2 regions of the Krasilnikovia cinnamomea genome follow, and region 2 is predicted to be linked to the other one. Evidence: riboswitches for the same ligand, from Rfam matches in the RefSeq annotation. Region 2 holds a riboswitch; the other holds the start of a gene.
The links. A riboswitch is a leader RNA that binds a small molecule or an ion and turns the genes downstream of it on or off. The one in region 2 is predicted to bind thiamine pyrophosphate.
Positions count from the first base shown of each region.

Region 1 (4,029 bases), 710 kb from region 2:
GATGAAGACCGTGAGGCTCAACGCGGCCCAGCGGTTCAGCAGGTAGTCGGTGATGAGCAGGACGCTGCTGACCATCGAGATCAGCATGAAGGCCAGCCCGGTGGTGGCCATCCGGTGCGCGTAGCGGACCAGCTCGGGCTTGCGGCCCCGGCGGAACAGGGCCCGGTGGAACGCCACCGGCGCGATCAGGTGCGTGGTCGCGAACGCCGCGGAGATCAACGCCACCAGGTAGACGACGCGCTGGAAGGCGTTCGTGTGCGGAAAGCCGCTACTGAACGGCAGCGTCAGCAGGAACGCGAACAGGATCTGCACGCCGGTCTGCGCCACCCGCAGCTCCTGCAGCAGGTCGGCGAAGTTGCGGTTCCAGCGCTCCCGCTCGCTCTCACCCGGCAGCCCGCCCTTCTCGTCACCCATCGGCATCCTCCCCACGCTCGACTGCCTGGGACATCCCCGCGGCGACGGATGATCAAACTCCCACCCGGGCCAGCACCGCCTCGGCCAGCGTCTCCGGTGCCTCCTCCGGCACCCAGTGGCCGACGTCGCGCAACGCGACGAGCCGGTAGTCCGCCTGGATCCACTCCCCGGTGGCCAGTGCGGCCGTCCGGCCCAGCACCGGGTCCGCCTCACCCCACACGTACGTGGTCGGCACGGTGATCTTCCCCACCCCGGCAAGCTGGCCCCGGGTCAGCGCCCGGTACCAGTTCAGGGCGCCGGTCAGCCGACCGGGCTCGCGCATCGCCTCGGCGTACCCGTCGGCGCGCGGGCCGATCGGCTTCAGCATCGACCGCAGCATCGCACCGTCGCGGGCCAGCAGCAGCCGCTCCGCGAACCCGGCCCGGAAGACCGCCATGTACGCGAACCGCAGCCGCTGCCGCAGCTCCCGGCGCAGCGCGCCCGCCAGCGCCCGCGGATGCGGCACCGACACCGACGTGTACGTGCGGACCCGGTGCGGATGCCCGGCCGCCAGCAGCCAGCCCACCTGGGCACCCCAGTCGTGGCCCACCACGTGCACCGACTCGCAGCCGAGCGCGTCCAGCACCGCGACGGCGTCCGCGGCCGCCTCGGGCAGCCGGTACGCGGCCACCCCGTCCGGGCGGGCGCCCGCGCTGTAACCGCGCTGATCCAGCGCGTAGGTACGCAACCCGGCCGCGTGCAGTCGCGGGATGATCAGATCGAACTCGCGGTGGTCCTGGGGGAAGCCGTGCAGCAGCAGCACCGGCTCGCCGTCCGGGGGGCCGTCGGCGTACACGTCGAAGCTGAGCCCGCGCGCTTTGATCTCCATGCGTGATCTCCCCTCGCTGTCCCCCGCTCCGACCTGGTGTTAGCGTCATCGAAACACATGCAATCCGACAGGGGAGCGCACAGCGCTGAGAGTGCGGGCCGCCCGGCCCGCAGACCCTCGAACCTGATCTGGGTAATGCCAGCGCAGGGAGTTCGGTCTCTCCAGCCGCGCCGACGTGCGCCCTCTCTCGGTTCGCGATAGAGCCCCCGGGAGGCACCATGACAACCGCCGACGTCGGCGCGACACCCACCTACCGCTGGCGGACGGTCGACATCGTGATCGCGTCGGTGATCGCCGTGGCGTTCGGTGTCGTCTTCTGGGCCTGGAACCTGCTGTGGGCCGCCACCTCGGGCGCCTTCGCGTTCTTCCCCCCGGCCCAGGCCCTGCTGTACGGAGTGTGGCTGATGCCCGCCGTGCTCAGCGGTCTGATCATCCGCAAGCCGGGCGCGTCCCTGTTCACCGAGACCCTCGCCGCGCTCATCTCCGCGCTGCTGGGCGACCAGTGGGGCGCCATCGTCATCGTGCAGGGGGTGCTGCAGGGCCTCGGCGCGGAGCTGGCGTTCGCGGCGCTGCGCTACCGCTCGTACAAGCTGCCGGCGGCGCTGCTGGCGGGGGCGCTGACGGGTGTCGGCGCCGCGCTGTTCGACTTCTTCTACTGGAACGCCGCGTACGAGCTGTGGGGGTACCGCGTTCCGTACGCGCTGCTGACGATCGCCAGCAGCACCGTGATCGCCGGGGTCGGCGGCTGGCTGCTGGTGCGGGCGCTGGCACCCACCGGGGTGCTGGACCGGTTCGCGTCGGGCCGCGACCGCGCGCTGGTCTGAGCGATGGCGGAGGTCGTCCTGCGCGGGTTCGGGTGGCGCCACGCCGGGCGCCGCGCGAGGGCCGTACGCGGCGTCGACCTGCGCATCGCGCACGGTGAGCGGGTGCTCCTGCTGGGCCCTTCCGGGGCGGGCAAGAGCACCCTGCTGGCGGCGCTGGCCGCGCTGCTGCCCGAGGACTCCGGGCAGGCCGAGGGCGAGGTCGAGATCGACGGCCTGGATCCGCGCAAGGCCCGCGAACGCGTCGGCATCGTCTTCCAGGACCCGCAGACCCAGCTCGTCATGGCCCGCAGCGGCGACGACGTGGCGTTCGGGCTGGAGAACCGGGGAGTCCCGGCCGAGGACATCTGGCCCCGGGTCGACGCGGCGCTGGCGCGGGTCGGCTTCGCGTACCCACGGGAGCGGCCCACCGCGGCCCTGTCCGGCGGCGAACAGCAGCGGCTCGCGCTCGCCGGGGTGCTGGCGTTGCGCCCCGGGCTGCTGCTGCTCGACGAGCCGACCGCCAACCTGGACCCCGCCGGCGCCGCCCAGGTGCGCGACGCGATCACCCGCGCCCGGGACCCCGACACCACCCTGATCCTGGTCGAGCACCGGGTGGCCGAGGCGCTGCCCCTGGTCGACCGGGTGGTCGTGCTGGAGCCGGGCGGCGGGATCCGCGCGGACGGCCCGCCCGCCGCGGTCTTCGCCGCGCACGGCGACCACCTCGCCGAGCAGGGGGTCTGGGTGCCGGGCCGGCCGATCGCCCCGCGCCGGGCCGTCGCCCCACCGGCCGATCCTCTGGTACGGGCGCGGGCGGTCGCCGTTCCCGGCCGCCTCGCCGCGGTCGACATGTCCGTCCGGGCCGGCGAGGTCGTCGCCGTCACCGGTCCGAACGGGGCCGGGAAGAGCACCCTCGCGTTGCTGCTGGGCGGGCTGCTGGCCCCCGGATCCGGGACGGTCGAGGCGTTCGGCGACCCCCGGCCGCCGCACCGGTGGCGGGCCGCCGTGCTGACCCAGCGGATCGGGTCGGTGTTCCAGCAGCCGGAGCACCAGTTCGTGACCGCCCGGGTACGCGACGAGCTGGCGCTGGGCCCACGCCGCGTGGGGCGCCCGGCCGCCGAGGTGGCGGCCACGGTGGACGAACTGCTGGACCGGCTGCGGCTGACCCGGCTGGCCGAGGCGAACCCGCACACCCTCTCCGGCGGCGAGGCGCGCCGCCTCAGCGTGGCGACCGCCCTGGCCACCGCCCCGCGGCTGCTGGTGCTGGACGAGCCGACGTTCGGCCAGGACCGGCGTACGTGGATCGAGCTGGTCGACCTGCTGGCGCGGCTGCGCGACGGCGGGCACGGGATCGTGGCGGTGACCCACGACGACGCGTTCGTGGCGGCCCTCGCCGACCGGGTGCACGCGCTGGCGCCGCCGCCCCGCAACTCGGCCTCCACGGCTCCCGCCCCGGACCGCGGCAGGGCCGCCGAGCCGCCTGACCGCCGGCGACCCGCGTGAGCCTCACCTTCACCCCGATCGCCGACCCGACCGCGCCGCTGGCCCGCCGCAACCCGGTCGCCAAGCTCGGTGCGGCCCTGGTGTTCTCGCTGCCGCTGATCTTCACGCTCGACCCGCTGACCCCCGCCCTGGCCCTCGCGGTGGAACTGGCCACCGTGCCGCTGTTCGGGATGCGGTATCGGGTGCTGGCCCGCCGGGCGTGGCCGCTGGCGCTGGCCGGCGCCGGGGTGCTGGTGACGATGGTGCTGTTCGCGGCCGAGCGGGCCGGGACGCCGCTGTTCGCGGTGGGGCCGTTCCAGGTCACCACGGGCGTGCTGGGCACCGCGCTCGCGCTGGTGCTGCGGATCTTCGCGGTGGCGCTGCCCGGGGTCATCGTGTTCGCCACCACCGACCCGACGGATCTGGCGGACGCGCTGGTGCAGAACGCGAAGGCACCGCCCCGGT
Region 1 covers NZ_SHKY01000001.1:4,870,834-4,874,862, reverse strand. Annotated here, with positions in the region: gene EV385_RS22310 (DUF6328 family protein) at 1-414, opposite strand, end outside; gene EV385_RS22305 (alpha/beta fold hydrolase) at 467-1,282, opposite strand; TPP riboswitch at 1,342-1,450, shown strand; gene EV385_RS22300 (ECF transporter S component) at 1,501-2,106, shown strand; gene EV385_RS22295 (ABC transporter ATP-binding protein) at 2,110-3,585, shown strand; gene EV385_RS22290 (energy-coupling factor transporter transmembrane component T family protein) at 3,582-4,029, shown strand, end outside.
Region 1: another riboswitch for thiamine pyrophosphate. It lies ahead of EV385_RS22300 (ECF transporter S component); the one in region 2 lies ahead of EV385_RS18890 (thiamine phosphate synthase).

Region 2 (4,029 bases):
GCCGGCATCACCGCCGCGCAGCCGGCATCGGCGAGACGGCGCGCCAGAATCGGGTCGTCACTGGTGTACGGCAGCACCGTGAACCCGTCGGCCACCAGCGTCTCCGCCGCCCGCAGCAGCTCCACCGCGTCCGGCAGCAGGGTGCGCTCGTCGCCGATGACCTCCAGCTTCACCCAGTCCGTCTCGAACGCCTCGCGCGCCAGGTGGGCGGCCTTCACCGCGTCCCCGGCCGTGTAGCAGCCCGCCGTGTTTGGCAGCACCCGCACGCCGAGCCGGTCGAGCATGGGCAGCAGGCCCGGCCCGGCCGCATCGACCCGGCGCAGCGCCACCGTGACGATCTCCGTACCGGAGGCGACGATCGCCGACTCCAGCGCGGCGAGGCTGCTGGCCCCGCCCGTACCCAGGATCAGCCGTGAATCTCCCAGCAACATGGTCAGCCTCCCTGCGCCGCGGTCAGCACCTCGACCCGGTCGCCGTCCCGCAGCACCGCCGCCGACCAGCCCGAGCGCGGCACCACCTCACCGTTCACGGCGACCGCGACGCCGCGACGCGCCTCGGTGAGGGTGGACACCAGGCCCGCGACCGTGACGGCGTCGTCGACGGCGTGCGGGGATCCGTTGACGGTCAGGCGCATGCGAACCTCCCGGGGTGGAACTCGGCCAGCATCGGATCGGCCGTACCGGCGGTCACCAGGTCGGCGATCAGGTCGGCGGTGACGGGGGCCAGCAGCACCCCGTTGCGGTGGTGCCCGGCCGCGACGACCGTACGGTCGTCGAGCGCGCCGAGCAGCGGCGCGTTGTCCGGGGTGGCGGGACGGAAACCCACCATGGTCTCGGTCAGCGCGAACTCGCGCAGCGTGGGCACCAGGTCCAGCGCCGCCCGCAGCAGGTCGTGCACGCCGCCGGCGGTGACCGTCCGATCCGTACGCTCCTCCTGGGTCGCGCCGACCACCACCTCGCCGTCGGCGCGCGGCACCAGGTAGACGTGCCGCCCGTCGGCGTAGCCGCTGACCACGTGCCGGAACGTGTCCGGCTCCCCGCGCAGCCGCAGCAGCTGCCCCTTCACGGGCCGCACCGGCAGCCCGGTGAGCGCGGCCGTACCGCACCCGGCCGCCACCACGACCCGCCCGGCCCGCACCTCGTCGAGGCGGGACACCGCCGTGGGCACCACGGCCGCGCCGAGCGCCCCCCGCAGCGCGCCGACCACCCGGCGCGGGTCGACCTGGCGGTCGTCGGGGACATGGGCACCGGCACGCACCCGGGGTGACAGCGCGGGCTCGCGGTCCCGCAACGAGCTCGGCCCCAGCCGGGTCAGTCCGAGATGGCGCCACACGCGGCTCGCCTCGGCCACGTCGTCCACGGTCAGGGCGACACCCAGCGTGCCGGTCTCGTCGTACCCCAGGTCCTGCCCGGTCTGGGCGCCCAGCTCCGCCGCGAAGCCGGGCCAGCGGCGCGCCGACTCGGCCATCAGCCGCCCCAGCGCCGGACGCTCGAACGGCGATTCGCCGCCAGGCGCCAGCATCCCGGCCGCCACGTGCCAGGCACCCGGCGGACCCGGGTCGTGCACGACGACCCGCGCACCGCGCTGGGTCAGCCGCCAGGCGATGGCCAGCCCCACGATCCCGCCACCGACGACCGCGACATCCGGTGTGCCACTCACAACGCACCCGCCCGTCGCCCGGCGGTGCTCCCCGCCAGCCGACCAGCCGCGCGGCTCATGCGAGCGCCTTGAGCAGCGCGGACGTGGCGGCCTGCGGGTTCGCGCTGTGGGCCAGCGCACCGACCACCGCGACGCCGTACGCACCCGCCGCGCGCAACTCGCCGACCGCGTCGACGTCGACTCCGCCGATCGCGATGACCGGAGTGGACTCGACGGCCCCGGCCACCGCCCCGATGCCGGGCGCGCCGAGCGGCGCCGGCAACCCGGCCTTCGTGCTGGTCTGAAACGCCGGTCCCACCCCGAGGTACGTGGCGCCCGCCGCGACCGCCGCGCGGGCCGACACCGGCTCGCGGCAGGTGGCGCCGAGGACCGCCGCAGGCCCGAGCACCCCGCGCGCGGCCGCGACCGGCAGGTCGTCCGCGCCCACGTGCGCACCGTCCGCGTCGACCGCGACCGCGACATCCAGCCGATCGTTGACCAGGACCATCACCCCGGCGGGACGGCAGATCCGGGCGACGGCCAGCCCGAACTCGTACGCCGCCCGGTCGGTGACGTCGTCCTCGACGCGTACCTGGACGGCCAGGGTGTCCGGGGTCCCGGTGGCGGCGGCGACGGCGGCCGCGACCACGCCCAGGGCGTCACGGCCGGGCCGCGCGTCCGTGATGACGTGCAGGCGGGGAAACGCAGAGCCCACAACTCACTCCTCCCTGCGCCGGCATGATCCGGATCAGGTTCGACGGTCGGGGGCTGCAGCCCCCCTCTCAGCCCGGTACACCGGACTCCCGTGAGGTTGTTCTGCCTGGACGATAGCCGCGCTCCCCGTCCCCCGTAAAGCCGCGTTGTCCGTTTGGCACACTGCGGGCACGCCTGCGCGCACTACTGAGGCGGGTCCTACCAGGGAAGATGCGTTTCGATCCGCTACGGCGCGGAGCGGGCGAAAGGATCGGCGGAGGTCACCGCTCGTGGCCGAGGGTCGGGTGGGCGGGGCCGCCCAGCCGGGTCGAGATCCGGTCGAGCAGCGCCCAGAACGCCGCACCGTCCGGAACCTCCTCGTCCTCGTCCGCCATCTCGTCCTGGATGCCCGCCCAGTTGGCCAGCTCCCATGCGAGCGAGGCCCACTGACCACCGTCCAGCGTGACGGAGACAGGTCGGCTCGCGGGGGCCGTCGCGCCGACGGCCCGGATCCGTCCCCGGATCGCCGTCCCAATATTTCCCGCCGGGTTCGTCGCGACTTCCTCGGACCCGTTGTCCGCGTCAATGACGCTCCCGACGTCGAACTCGAGGGGTTCGAGGACGGTCCGCCATTCCCGGACGGTCAAGGTGACCGCGTAGCGCCGGTCGGGCCGCAGCCCGAGTTCCCGCACGTTGTCGAGGTCGATGTTCGGGTCGAGGGAGCGCAGGTCGGGCGCGTCGGCGGACACGGTGAACTCGCACCAGTCCGACCAGCCCGGCAGGCTGCTGTGATACCTGGTCTCGTCGATGTCACCGTCACCGGCCGCCACGGCTGCCTGCTGCCAGGCCGCATCCTCAACGGCCTGGTCCCCACGCGCCCGCACCCGCCACTGGTACGACTCTCCGGGCCCGAACTGATCCCGCTCGATGTCCACGGTCGCGGGCTGGCCGGGATCCTGTCCGCTGGTCGTGACCGCGAAGATGTCCTGCGTGCCACCGAGGCGCCGCAGCTCGAACGTGGTCTCCTGGACGTTCTGCATCGCGGCGAACGTCGCCGACAACGTCGGTATCGTCGTGGCGAGCACCGGCCGGCCCGGTCCGCGGACGCAGCCCGGAGCGGCACCGCTCGCCATGGCCACGGGCCGTGGCGCGCCTGCCGATACCAGTCCGGCGAGCAGGGACCGCGCCGCCATGAGCTGCCCACCGGCGGACTTGTCGCGCACCACCACCGTGCAGTCGGCGACGGCGCTCTCGAACAAGGACCGGCCCTCGGCGGACGACCTCATCTCCTCAAGCACCTGCCGGCACAGCGTCTCCGGGTCGACGCCCGGTTGGCCGAACGCGTGCGGCAGCCCCGGCCACACCACGGCAGCGGTCACCGGCAGGACCAGCGCCGCCGCGACGAACCGCAGGCGCGGGCGCTTGCGCGACCACCGTGCGAGAACCGTGGTCACTCTCCCGGGCATCCGTTCCTCCTGGCCTGCGACCCGGCATCGTCGGCCCGGGGACAAGGCCGGAGCGACAGGGTGCGCAGCGGACTATCGGCAGCGGGCCCGCGCGGTTGAGGACAATCAGCGTACGTCCCACACGGGCTCCGGGGTCTCCACCACCTCGCCATCCGCCTGAAACAGGACGTACCGGTCGAAGCCCCGCGTGAACCACCGGTCATGCGTCACCGCGATCACCGTCCCCTCGTAC
Region 2 covers NZ_SHKY01000001.1:4,157,202-4,161,230, reverse strand. Annotated here, with positions in the region: gene EV385_RS18905 (thiazole synthase) at 1-431, opposite strand, end outside; gene thiS (sulfur carrier protein ThiS) at 434-634, opposite strand; gene thiO (glycine oxidase ThiO) at 625-1,659, opposite strand; gene EV385_RS18890 (thiamine phosphate synthase) at 1,715-2,332, opposite strand; TPP riboswitch at 2,347-2,455, opposite strand; gene EV385_RS18885 (hypothetical protein) at 2,613-3,797, opposite strand; gene EV385_RS18880 (ABC-F family ATP-binding cassette domain-containing protein) at 3,903-4,029, opposite strand, start outside.